One region of the Kitasatospora sp. NBC_00240 genome, then DNA from elsewhere that is predicted to be linked to it. Evidence: riboswitches for the same ligand, from Rfam matches in the RefSeq annotation. Region 1 holds a riboswitch; each other region holds the start of a gene.

What was found. Region 1 has a riboswitch for S-adenosylmethionine ahead of OG689_RS29660 (aminotransferase class V-fold PLP-dependent enzyme). Riboswitches for the same ligand answer to the same signal wherever they lie in the genome.
Region 2: linked by a shared signal. The riboswitch ahead of OG689_RS45025 (putative leader peptide) and the one ahead of OG689_RS29660 (aminotransferase class V-fold PLP-dependent enzyme) in region 1 are both predicted to bind S-adenosylmethionine.
Region 3: linked by a shared signal. The riboswitch ahead of thrC (threonine synthase) and the one ahead of OG689_RS29660 (aminotransferase class V-fold PLP-dependent enzyme) in region 1 are both predicted to bind S-adenosylmethionine.

What each region holds. Positions count from the first base shown of each region.
Region 1 covers NZ_JAPEMU010000001.1:6,922,241-6,932,032, reverse strand. Annotated here, with positions in the region: gene OG689_RS29680 (NYN domain-containing protein) at 1-41, opposite strand, end outside; gene OG689_RS29675 (hypothetical protein) at 473-730, opposite strand; gene OG689_RS29670 (rhomboid family intramembrane serine protease) at 934-1,752, shown strand; gene OG689_RS29665 (Lrp/AsnC ligand binding domain-containing protein) at 1,872-2,153, shown strand; gene OG689_RS29660 (aminotransferase class V-fold PLP-dependent enzyme) at 2,265-3,629, opposite strand; SAM riboswitch class IV at 3,682-3,799, opposite strand; gene trpD (anthranilate phosphoribosyltransferase) at 4,057-5,133, opposite strand; gene OG689_RS29650 (hypothetical protein) at 5,442-5,867, opposite strand; gene OG689_RS29645 (heme-copper oxidase subunit III) at 6,304-6,924, shown strand; gene OG689_RS29640 (c-type cytochrome) at 7,111-7,917, shown strand; gene OG689_RS29635 (Rieske 2Fe-2S domain-containing protein) at 7,926-8,981, shown strand; gene OG689_RS29630 (ubiquinol-cytochrome c reductase cytochrome b subunit) at 8,978-9,792, shown strand, end outside.
Region 2 covers NZ_JAPEMU010000001.1:2,725,755-2,735,546, forward strand. Annotated here, with positions in the region: gene OG689_RS11665 (type I polyketide synthase) at 1-1,607, opposite strand, end outside; gene OG689_RS11670 (LuxR family transcriptional regulator) at 1,764-4,814, opposite strand; gene OG689_RS45025 (putative leader peptide) at 4,973-5,080, opposite strand; SAM riboswitch class IV at 5,099-5,211, opposite strand; gene OG689_RS11675 (cellulose synthase catalytic subunit) at 5,604-7,292, shown strand; gene OG689_RS11680 (acyltransferase family protein) at 7,308-9,792, shown strand, end outside.
Region 3 covers NZ_JAPEMU010000001.1:4,465,471-4,475,262, forward strand. Annotated here, with positions in the region: gene groL (chaperonin GroEL) at 121-1,743, opposite strand; gene OG689_RS18805 (cold-shock protein) at 2,137-2,340, opposite strand; gene OG689_RS18810 (MoaD/ThiS family protein) at 2,954-3,232, opposite strand; gene thrC (threonine synthase) at 3,263-4,564, opposite strand; SAM riboswitch class I at 4,582-4,715, opposite strand; gene OG689_RS18820 (glucosyl-3-phosphoglycerate synthase) at 4,896-5,927, shown strand; gene OG689_RS18825 (trehalose-6-phosphate synthase) at 5,977-7,446, shown strand; gene otsB (trehalose-phosphatase) at 7,430-8,308, opposite strand; gene OG689_RS18835 (DUF3263 domain-containing protein) at 8,386-8,613, opposite strand; gene OG689_RS18840 (cupin domain-containing protein) at 8,737-9,084, shown strand; gene OG689_RS18845 (extracellular solute-binding protein) at 9,222-9,792, opposite strand, start outside.

The sequences.
Region 1 (9,792 bases):
TCCGCGTCGTCCTCGCCCGGGGGCGCCCCGCCCTCGGCCAGGTCGGCGCCGGTGTCCGCGCCGGCCGCGGGCACGGCCGGGTCGGCGTCCGGGGCGATGTCCCCGTCCGTGGTCTCAGCACCGGCCGGGACGGCCTCGACCGCGTCCGGGGGCCGGGCGTCCACAGCGGGCGGCCGCCCCTGCGGTCCGGCGGGCTCCCTCGCTGCGTCCACCACGTCCTCGGCTCCGATCCTGTTCTGCGGAGTGCTCACGGCCGGCTGCCGCTGCCCTGAAACTCACCGCTCTCTGCAATTGTCCCTGTACGGTGCCCCACCCCGCGCCACGCCACACTCCCGCGGCTGAGGGGCGCCCGGCCCGCGAGGGGCGCCCGGGCCGCCGGGGCCCCGGGCGGTGTCCCCGGGGCCGGCCCGGCCGACCGACCCCCGGGCCGGGATGATCGGCCCCGGCCGGTGGGTCGGTCCTGCTCGGCGGGTCAGGCCTGCTCGGCGGCCTCGGCCTCGGCACCCGGGCGGTCCACCAGCTCGACCTGGTCCACCGCGTTGCACCAGCGGCAGCGCACCGACTCGACGGTCTCGGCCAGCACCTCGGTCTCCTCGACCTTGGAGTCGCCCGCCAGGTCGAAGTGCAGGTACTCGACGACCTTCGCGGTGCGGGTCACGTCGAAGCGGGTCAGATTGCCGCACAGCGTGCAGCGCCAACGGGTCTCGGCGGTCAGGGCGGGGACGGTCATCGGGGGTCCTCTCGGCAGTTCCCTGGTCTGGGCGGGAGGCGCTCCCCCCGGAGCCCGGCGTCGGCGGCGGGAGGCGGGGAATGCCCGGGCCAAGCCTATTGCCTGGGCCGTCCTCGCTCGTCACCGGTCCGGATCGCCTCCCGGTCACCCACACGCAGTACAGCGCGGTGTCGCCGCCGCGCGCCCGAGGAATGCTCCCCGGCATGGCGATCCCGGTCCTCGACCACACCGGTGCGCGGGACGGGCGTCCGGCCGTCCCCGCACCGGTCGTCACGTACGCCCTGATCGCCCTCAACACGCTGGTGTTCCTGCTCGGCCCGGCGGCCGGCCTCAACCCGCTGTTCGGCACCGGCCAGGCCCGGATCTGCGCCGAGCAGCGCTTCGAACAGCGCTGGGGGGCGGTGCCGGCAGAACTGCTGGAGCACCGTCCGCTGACGGCCGGGCGGATCGTCCAGCCGCCGGGCTGCGTGCTGGCCCCCACGCCGGGCAAGTCCCCGGCGCTCTCGGTGCTCAGCTCGCTGTTCCTGCACGCCGGCTGGCTTCACCTGCTCGGCAACATGCTGTTCCTCTACGTCTTCGGCACCGGCGTGGAGGAGCGCCTCGGGCGGGTCCGCTTCCTGCTCTTCTACCTGGCGGCCGGCGCCCTCGCCACCTACGGCTACGCGCTGGCGCAGGCGCACTCGGTTGGATCGGACCGGGTGCTGATCGGCGCCTCGGGGGCGATCGCGGCCGTGCTCGGCGGCTACCTGCGGCTGTACCCGAGGGCCCGGGTGACCACGCTGGTGCCGCTGTTCCTGTTCCTGCCGCTGCGCTTCCCCGCCTGGCTGGTGCTGGGCCTCTGGTTCGCCCTGCAGTGGTGGTCGGTGCGCTCCACCGGCCTGGACGGCGGCGGGCAGCCGCCGGGCCCGGGCAGCGTGGCGTACCTGGTGCACGTGATCGGCTTCACGGCGGGCTTCCTCTTCACCTGGGCCGCCTACCCGCGCTCGCCGTGGCGCCGCCCCCGCCTGCGCCGGACCGGCTGAGCCGGCGGCCCCGGACCGGCCCGGGGCCGCCGGGTCGCCCGATCGCCGGGCCGCGCGGGCGCACTGACGGCGGGCGGGGCGGCGGCTACGCTGGCCGCACCCCACAAAGGAGCAGCAGAGTGATCACCGCCATCGTCCTGATCAAGACCACCGTCGACCGCATCCCGGAGATCGCCGAGGCGATCACGGCCATCGAGGGTGTCAGCGAGGTCTACTCGGTGACCGGTGGGTACGACCTGGTGGCGATGGTCCGGGTGCGCCGGCACGACGACCTGGCGGACGTGATCCCCGGTCAGCTCAACAAGGTGCCGGGCGTGGAGCACACCGAGACCCAGATCGCCTTCCGTACGTACTCCCAGCACGACCTGGAGGCCGCCTTCGCCCTCGGCCTGGGCGAGTAGCCGGCGACCCACGCGGCTCAGGCGGCCGGGAGAGCCGGCCGGGCGGGTGGCCGGGCTCCCAGGCCGCCCCCGGCACCCGGCCGGACCGCTCCGGCCGGGTGGCTCCCGCGGTCAGCCGGCCCGGCGGGTGTCGGCGACGCAGCGGCCGCCCTCGCTGCGGTAGTTCCAGGCCGCGCCGTCGGTGACCAGCTCGCGGACGGCGGTCAGGAACCGGTCCAGGTGCTCGTCCGGGGTGCCGGCGCCGAAGCTGACCCGGATCGCGTTCAGACTGCGCTCGCCGGGCAGCGAGGCCTCCGGCGCGCCGCACTCGGACGGCGTGGCCTCCTCGCCACCGAGCAGGGTGCGCACCAGCGGGTGGGCACAGAACAGCCCGTCGCGCACGCCGATGCCGTACTCGGCGGAGAGCGCCGCCGAGAAGTGCGAGCTGTTCCAGCCCTGGACGACGAAGGAGAGCACGCCCACCCGGGCGGAGTCCTCACCGAACAGGCTGAGCACCTTGACCTCGGGGATCTCGGCCAGGCCGGCCTTGAGGCGGGCGATCAGCTGCTGCTCACGGGCCTCCAGCGCGTCGAAGCCGGCCTCGGTCAGCGCCCGGCAGGCCGCGGCGACGGCGTAGGCGCCGATCACGTTCGGGGAGCCGGCCTCGTGCCGGGCCGGGCCGGAGTTCCACTCGACGGCGACCGAGCCGTCCACCTCACGGGCCACGGTGCGGGTGGCGCCGCCGCCGGCCAGGTACGGCTCCGCGGCGTCCAGCCAGTCGCTGCGGCCGGCCAGCACGCCCGAGCCGAACGGCGCGTACAGCTTGTGGCCGGAGAAGGCGACCCAGTCCACGTCCAGCTCGCGGACCGAGACCCGGTGGTGCGGCGCGAGCTGGGCGGCGTCCAGGACGATCCGGGCGCCGTACCGGTGGGCGGTGCGGGCGAGCTCGGCGACCGGCCACAGCTCGCCGGTGACGTTGGAGGCGCCGGTGACGCAGAACAGCTTCGGGCCCTCGCCCGCGCCGGCCAGCGCCTCGTCCAGCGCGGCGACCGCCTCGGCGTGCGAGCGGGGGGCGCGCAGGTAGTCGACGGTCAGGCCCTCGCGGCGCCAGGGCAGCAGCGAGGCGTGGTGCTCGGTCTCGAAGACGAAGACCCGGGTGCCGGCCGGCAGCGCGCCCGCCAGCAGGTTCAGCGAGTCGGTGGTGGCGCGGGTGAAGACCACCTGGTCGCCCTCGCGCAGGTCGAGGAACTCCTCGACGGTGCGGCGGCTCTGCTCGAACAGGTCGGTGGAGAGCTGCGAGAGGTAGCCGGCGCCGCGGTGCACGCTGCCGTAGTAGGGGGCGTAGGCGGCGACGTCGTCCCAGACCCGCTGGAGCGCCGGGGAGCTGGCGGCGTAGTCGAGGGCGGCGTAGGCCACCTTCTCGCCGTTGACCAGCGGGACCTGGACGTCGTGGCCGAGGACGGCGAGCGGGGCGCAGAGATCGGTGGTCACAGACATGGGGATGCACTCCTCTGAGGTCAGGACCCCGGGAGTGCCGAAATACACCGGTGGTCCGCGCTTGCCACGCGGACGGACTGCCGCGTGACCCGGTCCTCACCCAGGGCACCCCGCCACGGACGGAGGGTTGCCGGACAGCAAGCTGGGGCTTGTCGCTGTCACTCATGACCTGGCGAAGACTCTAGGCGGCGCCCGCCTGGTGGTCAAACAGCAGTCCGGTATGTGGACGCGGACGGGCGCCGGGGCAGGGCGAAGGCCCGCGCAGCAATGCTCCGCGGGCCTCGAACGCCTGGGCGCCGGCCCGGCTGTGGCCACCTGAGCGGTCCGGCTCCCGGACGCGCGCCGACGGCTGGCCTCGGCCGGGCGAGGTGTCACTGATCGGTGGCCGGTCGCCGCCCGGGTGGTCGCCGTCCGGTCGGCGGGCCGGTCAGGGCCGGCTGCTGGCCTCGGCCCAGTGCTTCAGCAGCGACTGCGCCGCACCCGAGTCGACCGCCTCGGCGGCCCGCTCCATCCCGGCCGCGAGCTGCTCGGCCAGCGGCGCCTCGGTGAGGTCCAGCGCCACCAGCGCGGCCGCGGTGTTCAGCAGGACGGCGTCCCGGACGGGTCCGGGCTCCCCGGCCAGCAGCCGGCGCGCGACGTCCGCGTTGTAGGCGGCGTCCGCCCCGCGCAGCGCTTCGAGGCCGACCAGCTCGATGCCGACCTCGCGCGGGTCGAAGGAGGTCTCGGTGACCACGCCGCCCTGCACGATCCAGACCCGCGAGGTGGTGGAGATGGTCAGCTCGTCCAGGCCGTCGTCGCCGCGGAAGACGAGGGCGGTGGAGCCGCGCCGGGCCAGCACGCCGGCGATCAGCCCGGCCAGCCGGGTGTCGAAGCAGCCGACCGCGTGGGCGGTCACCCGGGCCGGGTTGGTGAGCGGGCCGAGGATGTTGAAGGCCGTCGGTACGCCGAGCTCGGCCCGGGCGGTGGCGGCGTGCCGCATGGCCGGGTGGAACTTCGCCGCGAAGCAGAAGGTCAGGCCGACCTCGTCGGCGATCTCGGCGACCCGCGCGGCCCGCAGGTCGAGTCTGATGCCGAGCTTCTCCAGCACGTCCGAGGAGCCGCTCGCCGAGGAGGCGGCGCGGTTGCCGTGCTTGACCACCTTGGCGCCCGCGGCGGCCGCGACGATCGCCGACATGGTGGAGATGTTGACGGTCTTGGCACGGTCACCGCCGGTGCCCACGATGTCGACGGCCGGGCCGGGGATGTGCAGCGGCTCGGCGTGCGCGTACATCGCGTCGACCAGGCCGGTGATCTCGTCGACCGTCTCGCCCTTGGCCCGCAGCGCCACCATGAAGCCGGCCACCTGCGCGGGGCTCGCCGCACCGGTCATGATCTGGTCCATCGCCCAGGCCGTGTCGTCCTGGGTGAGGTCCTCACCCCTCAGCAGCGCGGACAGGAGATCCGGCCAGACGCGGACCACCTGCACGGGGTCGTTGCCGCCGTTCGCAGGGTGCGCGTTCACCATGGCTGACTCCAGCTCTCGTCGGTGTTGCCGGAAGGGCTCCGGGGACCAGGAGGCCAGCCTATCCAGCGGCGAGGCACGGCCGCCCATGCCTTCACACCTCTTCTCTAGTACTGAGACAGCCGTACTGGAGAAGAGGTTCCAAGGAGAGCGGCACCCGAGCCGAGGCATGCTCCGGACCGCCGGCCGGGGCGGCCGCGCCGCAGCGCACGGGGAGGGACGGACACCGACGGCAACCGGCGCCCGCCCCCGGACGGCGGCGGGCGCCGGGCCGTTCGGGGGCGGGCGCCGGGACGCACCCGGCCCGACCGTCAGTGGGTGGCCGGGGTCCGGCCCGCGATCCGGTTGCGGAGCAGGGTGGCGGCGGCCTCGGCCAGCGCCACCGGATCCACCGGGTGGGAGATGGCGGCGTCGGCCCGGCTCCAGGCGGCCAGCCAGGAGTCCTGCGGCCGGCCGATCAGCACCAGCACGGGCGGGCAGCCGTAGATCTCGTCCTTGAGCTGGCGGCCCAGGCCCAGGCCGCCGGCCGGGACGGCCTCGCCGTCCAGGACGCAGAGGTCCACCCCGCCCTTCTCCAGTGCGCGGAGCACCGCGGGCGTGGTCGCGCACTCCAGGTACTCGAGCTCGGGAAGATCCGCGGCCGGGCGCCGGCCGAGGGCCGTCCGCACCTGCTCGCGGGTGTTGCGGTCATCGCTGTAGACGAGGACGGTGAGCGTCTCGTCGGTCGTGTGCGCCATGGGGCCCTGCTCCCTCAAATGTGATCCGGACCACGTCCACCTCTTCCGGATGCTACTCCCGATCACCCGCCGTGGAGCCCCTCCCGCGCGATCCCGCCGAGGAGATCGGCGGGCGGACCGGACGGCGCCGGTTCCAAGGCGCCGCGCTGAACCGTCACCCGCCCGGGGGCACCGCGTCACCCTGACGCGCACAGACCACCCGTACGGCGGACCGCTAGCCGACCCGGTGGACGGCGGAGCCCCCGACACGCAGGGCAAAGGAGTGCTCGGGGTCATCCGGCGAGCCCCCGGAGGCCCGAACAACCGTCAGAAAACGGACATAGCCGCGCCGACCGGCCCGCCGGACCCGCTCACGGCCCCCAACGGGGCATATCGCACGCACCGGACACTCCGAGGGAGACCCCCCGGCGTGAAGACGGAATAAGGGACCGACATAATGTCCGTCGTGGCGACAGCAACAGCAGTAGAAACCGGGCACGCGCACGGATCGGTCAACCGGCCGAACATGGTCAGCGTCGGAACGATCGTCTGGCTGAGTTCCGAGTTGATGTTCTTCGCGGCCCTCTTCGCGATGTACTTCACTCTCCGCTCCGTGAAGGGGCCGGAGTTCTGGAGCGAGAAGGCGCACGCGCTCAACGTGCCCTTCTCCTCCGTCAACACCACGATCCTGGTGCTCTCCTCGCTGACCTGCCAGCTCGGCGTCTTCGCCGCCGAGCGCGGTGACGTGAAGAAGCTCCGCTCGTGGTTCGTCATCACCTTCGTGATGGGCGCGATCTTCATCGGCGGCCAGATCTTCGAGTACACCGAGCTGGTCAAGAAGGACGGCCTGTCGCTGTCCTCCGACCCGTACGGCACGGTGTTCTACCTGACCACCGGCTTCCACGGTATGCACGTGACGGGCGGTCTGATCGCCTTCCTGCTGGTCCTGGGGCGCACGTACGCTGCCAAGCGCTTCACGCACGAGCAGGCCACGGCCGCCATCGTGGTGTCGTACTACTGGCACTTCGTCGACGTCGTGTGGATCGGCCTGTTCGCGACCATCTACCTGATCAAGTAACCAGCTGATCAGGTCGCTGGCCGCCGGCCGCGGGGCGCCCTCACCGAAGACGACCCTGCTGCCGGTGAACGACGCACCCACCGACCGACCGCGCGCGCAGCCCTAGACAGGCAGCCTGCCGTTCCGGCCAGACCGGCCGCCGGGCGCACCCACCAGTCGACCAGATCCTGACACCGGGGTTATTCCGTGAAAAAGCTCTCCGCACGACGGCGCCACCCACTGGCGGCGCTGGTCGTTCTACTTCTCGCCCTGGCGGCCACCGGGGGGCTGTACGCCGCGTTCGCGCCCGCCGAGAAGGCGCAGGCCGACACTGCCGCGCAGTCGCTCGCGATCGACGAGGGCAAGAAGCTCTTCGCGGTCGGCTGCTCCTCCTGCCACGGCCTCAACGGCGAGGGCAGCAGTGACGGTCCGAGCCTGGTCGGCGTCGGCTCCGCCGCGGTCGACTTCCAGGTCGCCACGGGCCGCATGCCGGCCCAGCAGCCCGGCGCCCAGGTGCCGAAGAAGAAGAACATCTACTCCCAGCACGAGATCGACCAGCTCGCGGCGTTCGTCGCGTCGCTCGGCCCGGGCCCGGTGGCGCCGACCGAGAAGCAGTACACCTCGACCAACCCGGATGACGTGGCTGCGGGCGGCGAGCTGTTCCGCACCAACTGCGCCCAGTGCCACAACTTCGCCGGCCAGGGTGGTGCCCTCACCCAGGGCAAGTACGCCCCCTCGCTGGAGGGTGTGGACGCCAAGCACATCTACGAGGCCATGCAGACCGGCCCGCAGAACATGCCCTCCTTCCCGGACACGACCATGCCCGAGGAGCAGAAGCGCCAGATCGTGGCCTTCGTCCGCCACCTCGACGAGGAGCCCAACCCCGGTGGTCTGACCCTGGGCAGCCTCGGTCCGGTGACCGAGGGTCTGTTCGGTTGGATCTTCGGTCTCGGCGTGCTCATCGCGGTCGCGATCTGGGTCGCCGCCCACACCACCAAGGCCCGGAAGTCATGAGCCACGACATGTCAGAAGACAAGCTCCCGGAGTCGCACGGCTCCGCAGGGCAGCACGAGGTCGCCACGCACGGTGACCCGTTCGCCGACCCGGGCCTGCCGGCCCACGAACCGCGTCGCACCGACATCGACGAGCGGGCGGCCAAGCGCGCCGAGCGCCAGGTCTCGCTGATGTTCGTCGTGTCGATGCTCGCCACCGTGGGCTTCATCGCCTCCTACGTGGCGATCGACGCAGACAAGATCGTCTACATCTTCCCGCTGGGCCACGTCAGCGCGCTGAACTTCGCGCTCGGCCTGACCCTCGGGGTGGCGCTGTTCTGCATCGGCGCGGGCGCGGTCCACTGGGCCCGCACGCTGATGTCGGACCACGAGCTCCCGGCGGAGCGGCACCCGATCGAGGCTGACGACGAGGTCCGCGCGGACGTCATCGAGCAGTTCAAGACCGGCGCCGCCGAGTCCGGCTTCGGCCGCCGCAAGATGATCCGCAACACCCTGATCGGCTCGATGGCGCTCGTCCCGCTGTCGGGTGTGGTGCTGCTGCGCGACCTGGGCCCGCTGCCCGAGGACAAGCTGCAGCACACCGGCTGGGACCTGGCCACGCCGGAGCACCCGCTGCCGCTGGTCAACATGAACACCAACAAGCCGATGAAGGCCGAGGACATCGTCGTCGGCTCGCTGACCTTCGCCAAGCCCGAGGGCCTGGAGGAGGACGACGAGTTCTTCCAGCAGCAGATCGCCAAGGACGCGCTGATGCTCGTCCGGATCGCCCCGGAGAACATCAAGGACAAGGACTCCGCGGAGCTCGGCTTCGAGGGCATCCTGGCCTACTCCAAGATCTGCACGCACGTCGGCTGCCCGATCAGCCTCTACGAGCAGCAGACGCACCACGCGCTGTGCCCCTGCCACCAGTCGACCTTCGACCTGGCCGACGGCGCCCGCGTGATCTTCGGCCCGGCCGGCCACCCGCTGCCGCAGCTCAAGATCACCACCAACGAAGAGGGCTTCCTGGTCGCCACCGGCGACTTCGCGGAGCCCGTCGGCCCGAGTTTCTGGGAGCGCTCATGAGTGCCGCGAACAGCGCCACCCGTGGCGCGTCCAAGCCGGCCAGCACCCGCGAAAAGCCCGCCAACAAGGCCGAGGCGGTAGCGGACTGGGCGGACGGCCGGCTGGGGATCTACTCCCTCGCCAAGGCCAACCTGCGCAAGATCTTCCCGGACCACTGGTCCTTCATGCTCGGTGAGATCTGCCTCTACACCTTCATCATCATCATCCTGACGGGCGTCTACCTGACGCTCTTCTTCAACCCGAGCATGGGCGAGGTCGTCTACCACGGCTCCTACGCCCCGCTGAACGGCATCAGGATGTCGGAGGCCTACGCCTCCACGATGGACATCAGCTTCGATGTCCGCGGCGGTCTGCTGATCCGCCAGATCCACCACTGGGCCGCGATCGTGTTCGTCGCCGCGATGCTCGTGCACATGATGCGCGTGTTCTTCACCGGCGCGTTCCGCAAGCCCCGTGAGGTCAACTGGATCTTCGGGTTCCTGCTGCTCTTCCTGGGCATGTTCGACGGCTTCATGGGCTACTCGCTGCCGGACGACCTGCTCTCCGGTACGGGCGTCCGCTTCATGGAGGGCGCGGTCCTGGCCGTCCCGCTGGTGGGCACCTACCTCCAGTTCTTCCTGTTCGGCGGGCAGTTCCCGGGCACGGAAATCATTCCGCGCTTCTTCACCATCCACATCCTGCTCATCCCGGGTGTGATGGTGGGTCTGCTGGTGGCGCACCTGATCCTGGTCTTCTACCACAAGCACACCCAGTGGGCCGGACCGGGCAAGACCGAGAAGAACGTCGTCGGCATGCCGCTGATGCCGGTCTA
Region 2 (9,792 bases), 4.2 Mb from region 1:
GGGAAGACGAACACCGTCCGCCCGGCCTGGTGGGCGACGCCCTGGACCAGGTTCAGCGCCTGCCCGCCCCCGGCCAGCGCCCGCAGTCCTTCGACCAGTTCGGCCCGGTCGGCGCCGGCGACGGCGGCCCGGTGCTCGAAGGCCGTCCGGGTGGTGGCCAGCGAGTGCCCGAGGTCGACGGCGTCCGGGCCCGGGTGCTCCCCGACCAGGTCGAGCAGCCGCCCGGCCTGCGCCCGCAGCGCCCGCGGACTCCGCGCGGACAGCGGCCACAGCAGCGGGCCGCCCCCGGCACCCGGCGCGGCCTCCCGGGCGGCCGGCCCTTCGGCGACCACGACGTGGGCGTTGGTGCCGCCGACCCCGAAGGAGCTGACGCCCGCGATCAGCGGAGCGTCCTCGTCCGGCCACGGGCCCGACTCGGTCCGCACCCGCAGCGCCAGCTCGTCGAAGGGGATCGCCGGGTTGGGAGTGGCGAAGTTGAGGCTGGCCGGCAGCCTGCGGTGGCGCACGCTCAGCACCGTCTTGAGCAGGCCGACGATGCCGGACGCGCCCTCCAGGTGGCCGACGTTGGTCTTCGCCGAGCCGACCAGCAGCGGCTGGCCGAGATCGCGGCCCGCGCCGAGGGCGGCGCCGAGCGCGGCGGCCTCCACCGGGTCGCCGACCTGGGTGCCGGTGCCGTGCAGCTCGACGTACTGGACCTGGTGGCCCGCCACCCCGGCCCGCTCGACGGCGGCCCGGACGACGGCCTCCTGGGTGGGCGCGCCGGGCACGGTGAGCCCGTCGGTGGCGCCGTCGCTGTTGACGGCGCTGCCCAGCAGCACGGCCTGGACGTCGTCGCCGTCGGCCAGGGCCCGGGCCAGCGGCTTCAGCACCAGCAGCACCCCGCCCTCCCCGCGGGCGTAGCCGTTGGCGCGGGCGTCGAAGGTGAAGCAGCGGTCGTCGGGCGACAGGGCGCCGAAGCGGTCGACGGTCAGCGTGCTGTCGGGCGCCAGGTTGAGGTTCACCCCGGCGACCAGCGCCAGCTCGGACTCACCGCTGCGCAGGCTCTCCAGCGCGAGGTGCACGGCCACCAGCGAGGAGGACTGGGCCGAGTCGACGGTCAGGCTGGGGCCGCGCAGGTCCAGCGCGTAGGAGACCCGGTTGGCGATGATGCCCCGGTTCAGGCCGGTCAGGCTGTGCCGGGTGACCGCCTCGGGGGCCTGCGCCACCAGGGTGGCGTAGTCGCTCGCGATCGAGCCGACGAACACCCCGGCGGCCCGGCCGGCCAGGCTGCGGGGCAGTACACCCGCGTCCTCCAGGGCCTCCCAGGCCAGTTCGAGGACCAGCCGCTGCTGGGGATCGGCGGCGGCCGCCTCGGCCGGCGAGATGCCGAAGAACTCGGGGTCGAAGGTGCCGACCTCGTCGAGGAAGCCACCGGGGCGGGCCGGCTCGCCCTCGGCGAAGCGCCCGGGCGGGAAGGCGCCGACCGCGCCGACGCCCTCCTCCAGCAGTCGCCAGAAGGCCTGCGTGTCGGGCGCTCCGGGCAGGCGGCACGCCGATCCGATGACGGCGGTCGCTGTCGCGAGCACGGTTTCCGGCAAGGACGGGTGCAACTGTTCCTGGCGCGCCATCGTGAGCTTCCACCTCTGAGAAAGGGTTCTTCCGGCGCTCCTCAGTCTGGTGATCAGTGCCCTTGCCGCTAACCCCTAGCGGGCCCCTGCGGGACCCCTAGGCGTCGCTAGGGGTCTCGCGGGGGCCCGCTCCCGGGGCGTCCTGCAGTCGCTCGGTCAGCCGGCCAACTCCCCGCCGAGGTAAGGCGAGCAGCGGAGATCGACGCGCCGCCGGACCCCGAGCTTGCGGTAGACCCGGGTGAGGTGCTGCTCCACCGTGCTGACGGTGATGTACAGCTTGCGGGCGATCTCGCGGTTGGTCAGCCCGCGGGCGGCCAGCCCGGCGACCCGGCGTTCGGCGTCGCTGAGCCGGTCGGCGCCCTCCTCGGGCGCCGCGGTCCCCGGGTCGACGGCCCGTTCGACCGCACGGTCGACGCCACGAGCCGCCGGCGGCTCGGCCGTCGGCGGCCGCGGGCCGCCCGGGCGGGCCGCCTGCAAACCGGCCGGACGGGCCCGGCGCTCGGCCGACCGGGCCAGGCCGAGATCGCCCTGGACCCGGTGGGTGGCGCCCAGTTCGCCCAGCGCGGCGGCGAGCTGCGCGCCGTCCCCGGCCGCCTCCAGTGCCAAGACGGCCCGCTCCAGCAGGCCCGTCCGCTCCCCCGGCCCGCCGGCCGCCGCCCTGGCCCGCAGCGCCATCCCGCGGACCCTCGCGTGCCCGGCCGGCCCCAGCGCGGCCAGCTGCCGGTCGGCCAGCGCGACGGCCGACTGCCGCCGCCCGAGGGCCAGTTCGGCCCGGGCGGCACCGACCCGCCAGGGCACCAGGCCCGGCAGGTGGTCGATGTCCCAGCGGGCCATCAGCTCGCCGCAGGCCCGGAAGTCGGCCAGCGCCTCCTCGGGCCGGCCGACCGCGAGCAGGTGGCCGCCCCTGGCGTAGAGGTAGTGCAGGCCGGCCGGGGTCTGGAAGGTCTCGGCCGGTACGGCGAGCGCCAGGTAGCGCGCGGCGTCCTCGTGCCGGCCGAGCGCGGTGCGTACCGAGATCATCGTGGACAGCGGGTAGCCCACCGCGACTCCCCAGCCCTCGGGGCGGATCCGGGCGAAGGCCGCCCGGGCGGCCTCCTCGGCGGTCCGCAGGTCGCCCTGGCGCAGCGCGACCTCGGCCCGCAGCGCGGAGAACAGCGCGTGCCAGGTGGAACTGCAGTTGGCGGCGGCGGTGCGGGTCGCGATCGGCTCGCACCAGCGGGCCGCGCGGTCCGACCGGTCCGCGTAGACCAGCACGGTCAGCGCGGAGGTGAGCGACTCCACCGAGCCGCCGCCGAGCCGGCCCTCACGCAGGATCCGCTCGGCCTTGAGCACCGACTCCTCGGCCGGCAGCCCGGCCAGCAGTCCACCCAGGACGGCCAGGCCGTCCCCGGCGCCGGCGCCCTGCCCGGGGGCAGGCTGCGGGAACAGCGACCGGAACCAGTAGCCGAGCCACGAGCGCAGCTCGCGCAGGCCGGCCGGCTCGGCGCCGGCGGGCCGGTCGGCCTCGAAGCGCTCCAGGGCGGCCGTCCCCTCGGCGACGCGGCCGTGCCAGAACAGGTAGCGGACGGCCTTCAGCTCGCGCCGCGCGACGGCCTCGGCGGACTCCGCCTCGGTGCCGGGCAGCCAGGGCACGCACTCGATCCGGACGGTCTCCTCGGCCGCCGGCTCCGGCGTCCACGTCGGGCCCGCGGCCCACGGCAGCACGATCGGGGCCGGCTCCGGAGCCCCGCCGTCGGCCGCGGGGGCGGGCACCGGGTGGAACCCGGCCGCCCGCACCGGACGGGAGGCGGGCCGCCCGGCCGCCGGCGCGAGGGCCGGGCCGGGGGCCGGCTGCCGCGGCGGTCGCTGCGGGGGGACGGCCGACATCCAGCCCTGCGCCCAGCCGTCCGGCACCGCCGGCCCGTCCAGCGGCGCCGGCCCCTCCGGGCCGCCGATCCCGTCGATCCCGCCCGGGCTGCCCGGACGACCCAAACCGCCCGGACCGCCCGGGTCGCAGTCGCTGAGCATCTCCTCCAGCGTCCCGCCGAGGCCGTCGGTCCCTACCGCCGGGGTCGCCCACGGCGCCCGGACGTGGCCCTCGGCCGAGCGCAGCTGCTCGGCGACCCGGTCGGCGGACGCGCCCGAGGCCCGCAGCAGCTGGGCGGCCCGGTGGTGGAGCGCCGCCAGCTCCTCGGGCTTCATCGCGGCCAGCAGGTCCCCGCCGCCGGTCGGGTGCCGGAACCTGCCCTCGTGGAAGAGTCCGGCGGAGTGCAGCAGGTAGGACGCCCGGGACAGCGACTGCGGTGCCAGCAGCAGCAGCTCGGCCAGCAGCTCCGGCTCGGCGGGGCGGCCGAGCACGGCCACGCCGCGGGCGCAGCGCAGGGCCAGCGGGTCCATCCGGTGCAGGCAGTTCATCAGCCCCCGACGGTAGCTCTCCCCCACCACCAGTTCGTGGCGGGCCCCGCCGGGTTCCTGGTCCTCCAGCAGGGCCTGGACGAGCAGCGGGTTGCCGCCGGTCAGCGTGTGCGCCTCGGCCGTCAGCCGGAGGGCGGCGTCGGCGCCGAACCGTTCGTGCAGCAGTTCGGAGACCAGGCCGGCCGGGAGCAGCTCCAGGCGGACCCGCTCGTGGTGCGGCTGCCGGGCCAGTTCGACCTCGAAGAAGGGGTTGGGCGGCGTCATGGTCTCGCGCGAGCTGAGCACGGTCAGCACCCGGGCGGCCCTGGTCCGCCGGACGAGGTAGAGCAGGAACTCCAGCGACTGCACGTCGGCGTCCTGGCGGTCGTCGACCGCGAGCAGCAGCGGCGCGCGCTCGGCGAGCCGCAGCACCAGCGAGCAGAGGCCGTGCAGGGCGCGCGGGGTGAGCCTGGGGCCGCCCTCGCCGGCCGGGGTGTCGGGGCCGCCCTCCAGCAGGTGCGCCACCTCGGCGTCGGCGGCGGCGTCGAGGCCGGCGCTCTGGAACAGCTGGTGGACGATCCCGAACGGGAAGTCCTTCTCCAGCGGCGAGCCGGCCGCGGACAGCACCCGGACGCCGTGGTCGGCGGCGGCCTCGGAGAAGACGTGCAGCAGTTCGGTGCGGCCGGTGCCCACCGCGCCGCCCAGGGCGACGACGCCGCCCCGGCCGCGCAGGGAGCGGTCGAGGGCGTGGCGGAGCAGCCGGAACTCGCTGTCACGGCCTGATGGTTCGGATCGGTGGACAAGACGCGCGGCACGCGCGGGGGACGTGAGCATCCGCTCTCCTGGAGCAGGGCGCACGACCGGGCCGCGCTACGCTGCGCTACCCGTCGTACGAGAGGCCGGAAACGAGGTGCGTCACTGGCCGCCCGGAGCCCGGGGCCATGACACGCGAACCGAACCGCGACCCCCGGTGGGGGTCCGGTCGCACGGCCTCAACGACAGAGCGAGCTGGCACTGCGGACGAGGTCGACAGCCAACCTGGCCACCAGTCTGGGCCGAACGGCACGGCTGCCGTGCACGCGCTGCATGACCGTCTCCATCCCCCTGTGTACCCGGGGTCACTGTGCTTGCGACATGACACCCATGTCGCCCGGCTTATCCCCGGCGGCACCCCGCCACAGTGGAGGGTTGCCAGTCAGCCGGCCGGGGCCCAAAGCTGACATTCTTCGCCGGTCCGAGTGTACGAATGCCGAATCGGCCCCGTCAATCGACGTTCGGTCACACTCCGCCACGCAACGGGGGTTTGACCTGGCGGAAACACCCCTACCGCGACATCCCGGGCGAACCGGGCAGCGAACCGGAGACCGGGCCACCCGACCGTACGCCGAGGCGGTCGCGCCGTCCACCGAGGGGCCGGCGGGGCCGGCGCGAGGAAGTTGGACGACTGTTCACCCCGGTGAGGCCTGCCGATCCCCCGCGCACCGGCCGGGCGCTGAAATGATCACCGCCGGCGCACGGCCGTGGCCGAATGCCGTCCGCCCCGCGACCGGTGGTCCAATGGTCTATACCAATTGCGGTACGGTTCCCCCAGGATGCTGTCGGACCAGCGGCTGTGGGGGCCCTATGACTGTCCATCACCTTCCTCAACCTCCCTCCGATCAGGAGCTCTACTGGTATTTCGGACCGCAGCGCCGCTGGGTGCTGATCTGCACCTCGCTGGCCTTCGTCTTCACCGCGGCGACCATGCTCACCTTCTCGCTGCGGACCCCGGCCCTCTGGGCCTTCCTCGCGGTCCTCGTGCTCAACCTCGCCGCGCTCGCCCTGTCCTCCGTCAACAGCCTGCGCCAGCGCCGGCTCACCCGGCAGTCGCACGAGGTGCTGGTGCACGCCTGGCAGCCGGCCGAACTGCCAGGCGTCGACCTCTACCTGCCGACCTGCGGCGAACCGCTCGACGTCCTGGAGAACGCCTACCGCGCCGTCTCGGCCGTCGACTGGCCGGACGCGCTGACCGTCTGGGTGCTGGACGACGGCGACCGCGCCGAGGTGGCCGACCTGGCCGCCCGGTACGGCTACGCGTACGTCGTACGGCCCGACCGCGGGCACCTCAAGAAGGCCGGCAACCTCAACCACGCGCTCACCCTGAGCTCGGCGGAGTTCATCGCCATCCTGGACGCCGACTTCGCGCCCCGGCCGGACTTCCTGCGGCACCTGGTGCCCTACTTCGCCGACCCCGGCACCGGCATCGTGCAGAGCCCGCAGTGCTTCGACACCGACGAGGCCATGAGCTGGATCCAGCGCGCCGCCGGCGCGGCCCAGGAGTGGTTCTTCCGCTGGATCCAGCCCTCCCGCGACGCCAGCGACGCCGCCATCTGCTGCGGCAGCAACGCCGTCTACCGGCGCGCCGCGATCGACGCCGCCGGCGGCTTCGCCAGGCTCGACCACAGCGAGGACCTGTTCACCGGACTCGCCCTGTACGAGCAGGGGTTCCGCACCCTGTACGTCCCGGTGCTGGTCGCCAAGGGCACCTCGCCGGACAACCTCGCCTCCTTCGTCAACCAGCAGTACCGCTGGGCGATGGGCAACCTGCACCTGCTCGGCACCCCCGAGCTCAAGCGGATCCGGGCGCCCTGGCGGATGCGACTCTGCTTCTACGAGGGCGTCGTCGGCTACCTGACCACGGCGGTCAACATCTTCGCGGCCCCGCTGCCGCCGCTGGTGATGATGTTCTGGTACCCGGACGAGATCCGGCCCTGGCACGTCCTGCCGCTGCTGGCCCCGCTCTGGCTCTGGCACGTCCTGCTGCCCCGGATCAGCCGGACCCGCTGGCGGGTCGAGGTGATCCGCTCCAACGTCCTGATGAGCGTGGCAGCCGGCGCCGCTTTCTGGCACACCTTGCGCGGCCGCAGCGCGGCCTGGGTGCCCACCGGTGCGGGCCGCGCGAGGCCCGGCGGGTTGGCCCGCCAGGTCGTCCTGGTCTCGCTCGCCTGGCTCTGCGCCTCGGTCGGCGCGGCCACGGTCGGGCTCGCGCTGGCCGTCGCCCGCAACGGCTGGGAGCCCAACTGGGGCCTCGGGCTGTACCTGGTGGTCCAGTGCCAGATCGGCGTCCCGCTGATCCGCGACCTGGCCGCCGAACTGCGGCCAGCCGCCCCGGCCCGCAGCTCCGCCCGGAAGGCCGCCCGAGCCGGGCGCCGGGCCGGCCGCGGCATGCTGCCCAGGCGCTGGCCGGAGGCCTCGGCCGCCACCGCCACCCTCGTCCTCACCGCCCTGCTCGCCTCCGGCTGGGTCAGCCCGATGCTGCCCTGGCTGGGTTGAAAGATGGTCACACCGATGTCCTCGACCGTGGTTCCGGAACTCGCTCCGCAGACCCTCACGCCCCCCGGCCCACCACCCGGCGGCGCCGGCTCCCCGGGCGCCGGCGCCGCCGCCCCCTCCTCCCGCCGCACCGGCTTCCGCCCCGACGTCGAGGGCCTGCGCGCGGTGGCCGTCCTCGCCGTGCTGGCCTTCCACGCCTCCGTCCCCGGCCTGGCCGGCGGCTTCGTCGGCGTCGACGTGTTCTTCGTCATCTCCGGCTACCTGATCACCGGCCTGCTGGTACGCGAGGCGGTCACCACCGGCCGGATCCGGCTCGGCGAGTTCTTCTCCCGCCGGGCCCGCCGGCTGCTGCCCTCCGCCGCCGTGGTGCTCGCCGCGGTCGCGCTGGCCGGCGCCTGGCTGACCGTCCCGCTGCGGCGCACCGACCTCGAGTACGACGTCCTCGCCGCGGCGCTGTCGGCGGCCAACTGGCGCTTCGTCGCGCAGCAGACCGACTACCTGGCGGCGGGCCGGGAGCAGAGCCCGCTGCTGCACTTCTGGTCGCTGGCGGTGGAGGAGCAGTTCTACCTGCTCTGGGCCCCGCTGCTCGCCGTGACCGTCCTCCTGGTGGCCCGGGCGGTCCGGCGGGGCCGGGCGGTCCGCTCGGCGGTGACGGTCGTCGCCGGCCTGCTCACCCTCGGCTCCTTCGCCCTGTCCCTGCACTGGACGCACGGCTCGGTCTCGCTGGCGTACCTCGGCACGCCCTCCCGGGGCTGGCAGTTCGGGGTGGGCGCGCTGCTGGCGCTGCTGCCCTGGCACCGGATGCGCGGGCCGCGCCCGCTCCGGCTGCTGTCCGGGTGGGCCGGGGCGGCGGCGATCGTCTGGTGCGTGCTGGAGTACGACGCCGGCACTCCCTACCCGGGGTACGCGGCGCTGGTGCCGACCCTCGGGGCGGCCGCGGTCGTCCTGGCGGGCACCCCGGACGCCGGGGCCGCCGACCCGGTGCGCGGCGGCCTCGGGGTCGGGCGGCTGCTGTCCGGCCGGGCGCCGCGCGCCGTCGGCCGGCTCTCCTACAACCTGTACCTGTGGCACTGGCCGGTGCTGGTGCTCGCCGAGGCCCGGCTCGGCGCCCTCGGCTGGCCGGCCAAGGCGGGGCTGACGCTGGCGGCCGCCCTGCCGGCCGCGGCCGCGCTGCGCTGGATCGAGCAGCCGCTGCGGCGCAACCGGACCATCGCCGAACTGCCTCGGCGAGGCCTGTCGTTGGGGGTGGCAGCGGTGGTCGTCCCGGTGGTGCTGGCGCTGGTCGTCGGCACCGGGACGCTCCGGCTGCTCGGCCCGGCCGCCCCGGTCGACATGCTCGGCCTGCCGCCCGGCTCGCCGGACGGCACCTCGCTGCTGGCCCGCACCGCCGTCCCGCTCAAGGCCGGCCCGGCCGTCCCCGACCCGGCGCAGGCCCGCAAGGACTTCCCGCCGGACGGCGAGTGCGAGGTGGCCCCGGCCGTGACGGCCGGCCCGGCCTGCCTGTTCGGCCCGGCCGGCGCAGCGGACCGGATCGTCCTGCTCGGCGACTCGCACGCCGGCCAGTGGTTCTCCCCGATGCTGGCCGTCGCGGCCGAACGTCACTGGGGCCTGGAGGAGTTGGTCAAGCAGGGCTGCCCGCTGGCGGAGATACCGGTGGTCAACCCGCAGTTGGGACGCGAGTACCGGGAGTGCGACACCTGGCGGGCGAACAGCCTGGCCAGGCTGCAGAGCGGGCCGAAGCCCAGGCTGATCGTGATCGCCTCGCTCAACCGCTACACCGACGACCGGCAACTCCTCGCCCAGGGCTGGGAGAAGACGCTGACACCGCTGCGCGCCCTCGGCGTGCCGATCGTCTACGTCGAGGACACCCCGATACCCGGCCGGGACGTCCCGGCCTGCGTCTCCGGGCACATCGCCGACCCGGCCGCCTGCGAGTTCGACCGCGGCCGCGCGCACTGGCCGGACCCGCTCGCGGAGGCGATCGCGGCCGGCCGGATGCCCGGTGTGCGGTCCGTGGAGGTGAACTCGGTGCTCTGCCCCGGGGCGGGGCGCAGCTGCCCGGCGGTGCTGGAGCGGATCCTGCTCTACCGCGACGACGCGCACCTGACGAACGTCGCCGCCGTCGTCCTCACTCCCCGGCTGGAGCGGCTGCTGGTCGAGGCCGGCCTGGTGCCCGCGCGGAGCGAGCCGGGCGGCGACGGCTGGACGCAGCTGCTGCGGGACGACTTCGACGGCCCGGCGGGCAGCCGCCCCTCGGCCGCGAACTGGCAGTACGACCTGGGCACCTGCTACCCGGGCTGCCCGGCCGCCCGATGGGGCACCGGCGAGGTGGAGACGATGACCGACTCCACCGCCAACGTCCGGCTGGACGGCAAGGGCGCCCTGGAGATCGTGCCCACCCTGGAGGGCGGCCGGTGGAGCTCGGGGCGGATCGAGTCCCGGCGCGCCGACTTCGCCGCCCCGCCCGGCGGGGTGCTGCGGATCGAGGCCTCGATCGCCC
Region 3 (9,792 bases), 2.5 Mb from region 1:
GGGCGGACGGCGAACGCCGGGCAGCGCCGGGGAACGCCGGGCAGCGCCGGGGAACGCCGCGAGGGCGGCCCCCCGAAGGGGACCGCCCTCGCGATCAGAACCGACTGACCCTCGGAAGGATCAGAAGTCCATGTCGCCACCCGGCATGCCGCCGCCCGCGGGGGCACCGGCCTTCTCGGGCTTGTCGGCGATGACGGCCTCGGTGGTGAGGAAGAGCGCCGCGATGGAGGCGGCGTTCTGCAGCGCCGAGCGGGTGACCTTCGCCGGGTCGATGATGCCCGCGGCGATGAGGTCGACGTACTCGTTGGTGGCGGCGTTCAGACCGTGACCGGCGGGGAGGTTGCGCACCTTCTCCACCACGACACCGCCCTCGAGGCCGGCGTTGACCGCGATCTGCTTGATCGGGGCCTCCAGCGCCACGCGGACGATGTTGGCACCGGTGGCCTCGTCGCCCTCCAGCTCCAGCTTGTCGAACGCGACACCGGCCTGCAGCAGCGCGACGCCACCACCGGCGACGATGCCCTCCTCGACGGCGGCCTTCGCGTTGCGGACGGCGTCCTCGATGCGGTGCTTGCGCTCCTTGAGCTCCACCTCGGTCGCCGCGCCGGCCTTGATGACGGCCACGCCGCCGGCCAGCTTGGCGAGGCGCTCCTGGAGCTTCTCGCGGTCGTAGTCCGAGTCGCTGTTCTCGATCTCGGCGCGGATCTGGTTGACCCGACCGGCGACCTGGTCGCTGTCGCCGCCACCGTCGACGATGGTGGTCTCGTCCTTGGTGATGACCACCTTGCGGGCGGTGCCCAGCAGGTCGACGCCGGCGTTCTCCAGCTTGAGGCCGACCTCCTCGGAGATGACGGTGCCACCGGTGAGGATGGCGATGTCGCCGAGCATGGCCTTGCGGCGGTCACCGAAGCCCGGGGCCTTGACGGCGACGGACTTGAAGGTGCCACGGATCTTGTTCACGACCAGGGTCGACAGGGCCTCGCCCTCGACGTCCTCGGCGATGATGACCAGCGGCTTGCCGCTCTGCATGACCTTCTCCAGCAGCGGGAGGAGGTCCTTGACCGAGCCGATCTTGGAGTTGGCGATCAGGATGTAGGGGTCCTCGAACGAGGCCTCCATCCGCTCCAGGTCGGTGGCGAAGTACGCCGAGATGTAGCCCTTGTCGAAGCGCATGCCCTCGGTGAGCTCGAGCTCAAGACCGAAGGTGTTGCTCTCCTCGACGGTGATGACGCCTTCCTTGCCGACCTTGTCCATCGCCTCGGCGATGAGCTCGCCGATCTGGGTGTCGGCGGCGGAGATGGAGGCGGTGGAGGCGATCTGCTCCTTGGTCTCCACGTCCTTGGCCTGGGCGAGCAGCTGGTCGGAGACGGCCTTGACGGCCTTCTCGATACCGCGCTTCAGGGCCATCGGGTTGGCACCGGCGGCAACGTTGCGCAGGCCTTCCTTGACCAGGGCCTGGGCCAGGACGGTGGCGGTGGTGGTGCCGTCGCCAGCGACGTCGTCCGTCTTCTTGGCGACCTCCTTGACGAGCTCGGCACCGATCTTCTCGTAGGGGTCCTCGAGCTCGATCTCCTTGGCGATGGAGACACCGTCGTTGGTGATCGTGGGGGCGCCCCACTTCTTCTCAAGGACGACGTTGCGGCCCTTGGGGCCGAGCGTCACCTTGACAGCGTCGGCAAGCTGGTTCATCCCGCGCTCAAGGCCGCGGCGAGCTTCCTCGTCAAACGCGATGATCTTTGCCATGTGAAGTGGTCCTCCGAGACGGCGGTGAATGCTCGGACCGGAAGGTGCCCGCGACGGACGGCCCTGGTGTGCGGGGGTCCTTTCCCCTACCGCTCCCGGGGGCCTCACCGACCCGGTCCGTTGTCACTCTCAAGCTGTGAGTGCTAACGCCAATGATTAGCACTCCGGCATGGCGAGTGCAAGCCCCGTCGAGGATCCGGCCGGTCGCGTCCCCCCTCCCGCAGCACTCCCGGGGGGCCGGACCGGCACCGACGGCTCCGGTACGCACCATCCGGTCCGCGCCGCCGGGGCCGGACATGCCGGCGGGCCCGCACGACGTGAGTCGTACGGGCCCGCCGGTCGAAGCGGATCACCAGCCCGTGGGCCGAGCCGAGGCTCCGGGGTCCGGAAAGGTCAGACCGCCGCGCGGACCATGTCCGCCTGCGGGCCCTTCTGTCCCTGGGAGATCTCGAACTCGACCCGCTGGCCCTCCTCGAGGGTGCGGTAGCCGTCCATCTGGATCGCGCTGTAGTGGACGAACACGTCCGCACCACCGTCGACCGCGATGAAGCCGTAGCCCTTCTCCGCGTTGAACCACTTGACGGTGCCCTGAGCCATTCCGAACTCCCCTAGTGCTGTGCTGGCCCTTCACGGATCCCGCAGGTCGCGGGCCCGGGTCTGGTTAGAGGCCGGCCCGGGGAACCCCCCCTGAGCGCAGCCGTGCACGCCGCAGTCGCCCGTTCCCGAGCCACCGGACGGTGGCCCTTCGAGCGGGTGAATGCGTCGACCGCGGCTGAATGTATCCGTATCAACGCCCTCTGCAACAGGCCCCACTGCTGGGAATTCACAGCACTCGGCGGGGGGCAGTCCAGGATGAATGTGGAGAAATTCGGCATTTCACGCCGGGCATACCGGACGAATTGCGCAAATCGCAGCAGGAATTCTGACACCTGCCTGACATGTTTCACAGGCACGACACAAGCGCCGGTCTCAGTGGCCGAGCTGGCAAGGTCGTACGGGGCGCCCGCGGGGGCGGAGATCCGCCGGCGGGGGAGGGGGCCCGATCATCGGCTGTCGCACACTTTACTCCGCCGCGGGCGGCCGAATTCCCACCCAAGTGCGGCGAGCCGCCTCCCCGACCGGAAAATGGAATTCCGGACGTGAAGGCGGCTCGTGGGTGCGGGACCCCGCCCGGGCGACCCGGGCGGGCTCGGCGCGCGGCCGATCGGGCTCAGCAGCCGCCGGCCACCGCGGGGATGATCGAGACGCTGGCGCCGTCCTTGATCTCGGTCGCCAGGCCCTCGGCGAAGCGCACGTCGTCGTCGTTCACGTAGATGTTGACGAAGCGGCGCAGCTTGCCCGTGTCGTCGAGCACCCGGGCGGCGATGCCGGCGTGGTTCTTCTCCAGGTCGGCGATGACCTCGGCGAGGGTCGCGCCCTCGGCTGCCACCTCGGCGGCGCCGCCGGTGTAGGTGCGCAGGATGGTCGGGATGCGGACGTTGGCGCTCATGGCGGTGGCTCTCCTAGCGGGGTGGGGGGATCAGGCGGACGCGAGACCGGCCGACCGGAAGGACTCCAGCGTCGGGCGGATGGTCGCGGTCAGACCGGCATCGGCCACCGCGTCCAGGGTCTTGAGGCCGTCGCCGGTGTTGATCGCGACGGTCTCCTTCGCCGGGTCCAGCTGCCCGGTCTCGACCAGCTTCTTGAGCACGCCGATGGTCACCCCGCCGGCGGTCTCCGCGAAGATGCCCTCGGTGCGGGCCAGCAGCTTGATCGCCTCGACCACCTCGGCGTCCGTGACATCCTCGACGGCGCCGCCGGTGCGGCGGGCGATGTCCAGCACGTACGGGCCGTCCGCCGGGTTGCCGATGGCCAGCGACTTGGCGATGGTGTCCGGCTTGACCGGGCGGATCACGTCCCGGCCCGCCTTGAAGGCGGCGGAGACCGGGGAGCAGCCCTCCGCCTGGGCGCCGAAGATCCGGTAGGGCCGGTCCTCGACCAGGCCGAGCTTGATCAGCTCCTGCAGACCCTTGTCGATCTTGGTGAGCTGGGAGCCCGAGGCGATCGGGATCACGATCTGCTCCGGCAGGCGCCAGCCCAGCTGCTCGCAGATCTCGTAGGCCAGGGTCTTGGAGCCCTCGCCGTAGTACGGCCGCAGGTTGACGTTGACGAAGCCCCAGCCCTCGCCGGCCGGGTCGCCGATCAGCTCCGAGCAGAAGCGGTTCACGTCGTCGTAGTTGCCCTCGATGCCGACCAGCTCGCCGCCGTACACCCCGGCCATGACGATCTTGCCCTGCTCCAGGTCGTGCGGGATGAACACGCAGGACTTGAAACCGGCCCGGGCGGCCGCCGCGCCCACCGCACCGGCCAGGTTGCCGGTCGAGGAGCAGGAGAGGGTGGTGAAACCGAACGCGCGGGCCGCCTCGATGGCGCAGGCCACCACGCGGTCCTTGAAGGAGTGGGTCGGGTTGCCCGAGTCGTCCTTGACGTGCAGCTGGGCGGTGAAACCCAGCTCGCGGCCCAGGTTGTCGGCCTTCACCAGCGGGGTCCAGCCCGGGTTCAGATTGGGCTTGGAGGCGACGTCCGCGGGGACGGGCAGCAGCGGGGCGTAGCGCCAGATCGACGCCGGGCCGGCCTCGATCCGCTTGCGCAGGTCGGCCGCCTCGGCGGAACCGAAGTCGTACGCGATCTCCAGCGGGCCGAAACACTCCAGGCACGCGAAGCTCGGGCCGAGCGGGAACCGGGTGCCGCACTCCCGACAGGACAGTGCGGTGGCGGGGCCGAGGTCGACGGAAGCGGTCACGTCTGCGGCGCCGGGAGCGGTGGTCGCGGTGGTAGCCATGATGGCGGAGGCCTCTCTCCTCATCTTCCCCATGACGCGGGCGCGCCACAGGACGGAATTGGCACCTGTCCCGCCACAGTCGCCGAAGCTGCCGTGCGAGAAGGTTGCCGGGACGTCGACGGGCCGTTCCCTCAGTCCCTCTGGATGAGCTCTGTGAAGTTGTGGTCCTGCGCAGCGGGCAACCCCGGCGTGCGAAGGTCTATGCGCTGTACGAAGACTGTATCCGAAGGCGTCAACCGCCAAGCGGTCCGTCCGCCAAGCGAGATGCCCCGGCGAGTGGAACCGCCTCACCCGACCCGCGCCGCCGAGGCGCCCCAGCAAGGAGTGTGCCGTGCCTGCCGAGCTGCCCCCCGCGCTTCTCCCGGAGGTGGCGTCCTGGCTGCGCCGCCGGTCCTGGAGCGCGGCCGACCGACCGGTGCACAGCCTGCTCGCCGCCAAGGAGGCGGCCGGCCCGGCCGGGACGATCAGCGTGGTGCTGCCCGCCCTGGACGAGGAGTCGACCGTCGGAGCCATCGTCTCGGTGATCCGCCGGGAGCTGATGGAGCGTCTGCCGCTGGTCGACGAACTGGTGGTGGTCGACTCGGGCTCGGCGGACCGCACCGCCGAGGTGGCCGCCGAGGCCGGCGCGCGGGTCGTGCACCGGGACGCGATACTGCCCCGGTTGCCCGCCGAGCCCGGCAAGGGCGAGGTGCTCTGGCGCTCCCTGCTGGCCACCTCCGGCGAGATCGTCTGCTTCGTGGACGCCGACCTGCGCGAGTTCGACCCGGCCTTCGTCTCGGGCATCGTCGGCCCGCTGCTGACCGATCCGGGCATCCAGCTGGTCAAGGCGATGTACGACCGGCCGTACGAGCTGCCGGGGGCCGGCGCCGACGGGGACGCCACCATCGACCCGGTCGGCGGCGGCCGGGTCACCGAGCTGGTCGCCCGCCCGCTGCTCAACCTGCACTGGCCGGAACTCGCCGGTTTCGTCCAGCCGCTGGGCGGCGAGTACGCGGCCCGCCGCTCGCTGCTGGAGCGGCTGCCGTTCCCCACCGGCTACGGCGTGGAGCTCGGCCTGCTGGTGGACGCCCTGGAGACGGCCGGCCTGGACGCGCTCGCCCAGGTGGACGTGGGGGTGCGCCACCACCGCCACCAGGACAGCCAGGCGCTCGGCCGGATGGCCGCGACCATCTACCGCACCGCCCTGGAGCGGCTGGACCGCACCCACCGGCTCAAGGCCTCCGCCGACCTGGTGCACCCGCTGCTGACCCAGTTCACCCGGACCGGCGCGGGCTTCACCGCCCGCACCCACCCGGTCGGCGCGCTGGAGCGGCCGCCGATGCACACCGTCCCCGAGTATGTGAGCCGTCACAGCGGGTACTAGCCCGTCTCCAGGAAGTTTGGCGGTGCCGGACCCCGGCAAGGTTCCCATCATGGGCGATCTCACGACGGCACGTTCGAGTCCGACCGGCAGCGCCCCCGTCCTGGTGGCCTCCAATCGTGGTCCGGTGTCCTTCAGCCACCAGGAGGACGGCACCCTGGCCCTGCGCCGGGGCGGCGGCGGCCTGGTCTCCGGGCTCTCCGCCATCGACGACCCGTCCGCGGTCTGGGTCTGCGCGGCGCTCGGCGAGGCCGACCGGGAGGCGGCCCGACAGGCCCCGGACGGCAGGCTGGACCGCGCCGGGCACGAGGTCGGAGGACAGGCCGTCCGGATGCTGGACATCGACCCCGAGACCTTCGCCCGGGCCTACAACGGGGTGGCCAACTCCACCCTGTGGTTCGTCCACCACCTGCTCTACGCCACCCCGACCGAGCCCGCCTTCGACGCGGGCTTCCGCACCGAGTGGCAGGCCTACGAGACCTACAACGCCGCCTTCGCCGACGCGCTCGCCGCCGAGGCCGCCCATGGCGCCGCCGTGCTGGTGCAGGACTACCACCTGTCGCTGGTGCCCGCACTGCTCCGGGCCCGCCGCCCCGACCTGCGGATCGGCCACTTCTCGCACACCCCGTGGGCACCGCCGGACTACTACCGGATGCTGCCGGACGACGTCGCCGAGGCGGTGCTGACCGGCATCCTGGGCGCCGACCGGGCCGGCTTCCTGACCCGCCGATGGGCGCTCGCCTTCGCGGACTGCTGCGCGGACGTGCTCGGCGCCGAGGTCGACCGCGAGGCGCTCACCGTCACCCACGCCGGGCGCACCACCGCACTGGGCGTGCACGCGCTGGGCGCCGACGCCGACTTCCTGCGCGAGCGCTCGCACCGCCCCGACGTCGAGGAGCGGCTGGCCGCCCTGCGGGAGGCCGTGGGCGAGCGCCGCACGATCGTCCGGGTGGACCGCACCGAGCTGAGCAAGAACATCGTCCGCGGGCTGCTGGCCTACCGGCACCTGCTGCGGACCCGCCCCGAGTGGCACGACCGGGTCGTCCACGTCGCCTTCGCCTACCCCTCGCGGACCGACCTGGCCGAGTACCGCGCGTACACGGCCTCGGTGGAGCGGATCGCCGGCGAGATCAACGAGGAGTTCGGCACCGAGGACTGGCAGCCGCTGATCCTGCACGTCAACGACGACTTCCCGCGGTCGCTGGCGGCCTACCGGCTGGCCGACGTGGCGCTGGTCAACCCGATCCGGGACGGCATGAACCTGGTCGCCAAGGAGGTCCCGGTGGTGTCCGACGCGGGCTGCGCGCTGGTGCTCTCCCGGGAGGCCGGCGCCTTCGCCGAACTCGGCGAGGACGCCGTCGCCGTCAACCCGTACGACGTGATCGCCACCGCCGAGGCCCTGCACAGCGCCCTCACCATGCCCGCCGCCGAGCGCACCGAGCGCACCAAGCGGCTGGCCGCGGCGGCCACCGCGCTGCCGCCGCAGCAGTGGTTCCTCGACCAGCTCACCGCGCTGGGCTGACCCCCGGGCCGCCCGGCCGACCGGCCGACAGCCGCTCCACCAGCGCCTCCAGCAGTGCCACCACGCCGGCCGGGCCCGGGACGACCAGGTCCGCCCGGTCGGCGAGGGCGCGCACGGGGGCGTCGCCGACCGCGCCGCTGCAGACCAGCAGGCCCGGCACCCCCTCGGTACGGCCCTTCTCCACCGCCGCGAAGGCCGCCAGGTCGCCCAGGTCGTCCCCGGCGTACAGGACGCCGCGGGCGGCCCGCTCGCGCAGGAAGGCGCTCAGCGCCGCGCCCTTGTCGACGCCCGGCGGGCGCAGCTCCAGCACCAGCCGGCCGGGCTCCACCATCAGCCCGTGCTCGGCGGCCAGCGCGGCCATCGGCTCCCGGAGCAGCTCCAGGACCTCTTCGGGGGCGTCCGCCCGGCGGGTGTGCACGGCCAGCGCCCGGCCCTTGTCCTCCACCCAGGTGCCGGCGCCGGCGCCCAGCGACTCCAGCCGGCCCGGCAGCAGCTCCCGGACCTGCGCCACGCCCGGGTGCGGCGCGGGCGCCCGTACCTCGCCGCTGCCGGCGTCCCAGCGCTCCACGCCGTACTGGCCCAGCACGACCAGACCGGGCACCCGCGCGAGGTCGCCGTACTCGACCGCCAGCGCCGCCGGCCGGCCGGTCACCACCACCAGCGATCCCACCAGCGGCGCCAGGGCCGTCAGGGCGGCGGCCGCCCGGGGGTGGGCGCGGGCGGCGGCGGGGTCGGGGACGATCGGGGCCAGCGTCCCGTCGAAGTCGAAGGCCGCGACGGCCCCGCCGGGGTCGGCGAGCAGCGCCGCCAGCCCCTCGCGTCCAGCAGCGGTAACCGGCTCCGGCAACTCGATGATGGCCATGCCCCGACCCTACCCAGGGCCCCGCGCGGCACACCGCGCCGCGCGCGGGCGCTCCCAGGGCGGGCCGCCGGGGACGGTCAGCGCGCCTCGCGCTTGCGCTCGCGGATCCGGCGCAGCCGGTTGACCAGCAGCGGGTCGCGGGCGAGCGCCTCCGGGCGGTCGAGCAGGGCGTTCAGCAGCTGGTAGTAGCGGGTGCTCGACAGGCCGAGCTCCTCGCGGATCGCCCGCTCCTTGGCGCCGGCCGTCCGCCAGGGCCTGGCCTCCAGGGCCAGGACGGCCAGGTCGCGCGCTCCGAGTTCGGGCACCGCCGCCACCTCCGCATCCGTCGGCCGGGCCCCGTCCGGGCCCTACGAGGTGTCATTCTCCCCCGGCGGTCCGACACACTGTGGCGCCCCCGTCGGCGGGCGCGGCCGGGTTAGCGTCGGGGCATGACCGACAGCTTCGCCGTGCACATCCCGAGCGCCGAGCTCGAACCCGACCCGCTCGACCCCGCCCAGATCGTCTCCGGCACCCCCGAGGTGTCCGGAAGGGTGCTCTGGGAGTCCGAGGACGGCCGCCAGCTGCGCGGGATCTGGCAGATCACCCCGGGGGTGGTCACCGACACCGAGGCCGACGAGCTCTTCGTGGTGCTCAGCGGCCGGGCCACCATCGCCTTCGAGGGCGGCCCGACGCTGGAGGTGGGCCCCGGCGACGCCGCGGTGCTGCACGCCGGCGACCGGACCACCTGGACGGTGCACGAGACGCTCCGCAAGGCGTACGCCCTGACTCTCGCCTGATCCCCGCGCCTGATCCCGCGTCCGACCGCATGGAGCCCGCACGGAACGCCGGCGCAGACCGACCGGCGCGGACCGACCGGCGCAGACCGACCGGCCGGCCCGGACCCCGATCCCGGGGCCCGGGCCGGCCGCCGTGGTCAGCGGACCCGCTTGGCCTCCGCGACCGCCGCCTCCTGCAGGCCGCCCAGCACCTGCTTGGCGTCGCCGGTGACCGCCTGCGCGATCTCCTTCTTGATCTTGCTGCTGACCTGCTCCCAGGCGGGGTCGCCGAGCGGGTAGAAGCTGGCGTTCGGCAGCACCGCGAGGAACTGCTTGAGGTCCTCGTGCTTCCCGTTGCTGCTCATCTCCGCCAGCGTGTCCTGGGTGACCGGCAGCAGGTTGTACTTCTCGTCGAACGCGAGCGTGTTCTGCTTCGCGTACACGAAGTTGAGGAGCTGCTTGATCTCCAGCTTGTGACCGTTCGCCTTGAACGCCATCATCCAGTCGGCCACCCCGAGGGTGCCGGTCTTCCCCACGCCGTCCTTGCGCGGGATGGCCGCCGTACCGAAGTCGATCTTCGCGGCGGTGGCCTTGCCCAGCAGCGAGGGGTGGCCGTTGAGCATCGCCACCTTGCCGGTCGCGAAGTCGTTGAAGGCGGTCTTGCGGTCGACCGTGCCGGGGTCGGGGTAGGTCAGATGGGCCTCGACCAGGTTGGAGCGCAGCCAGCCG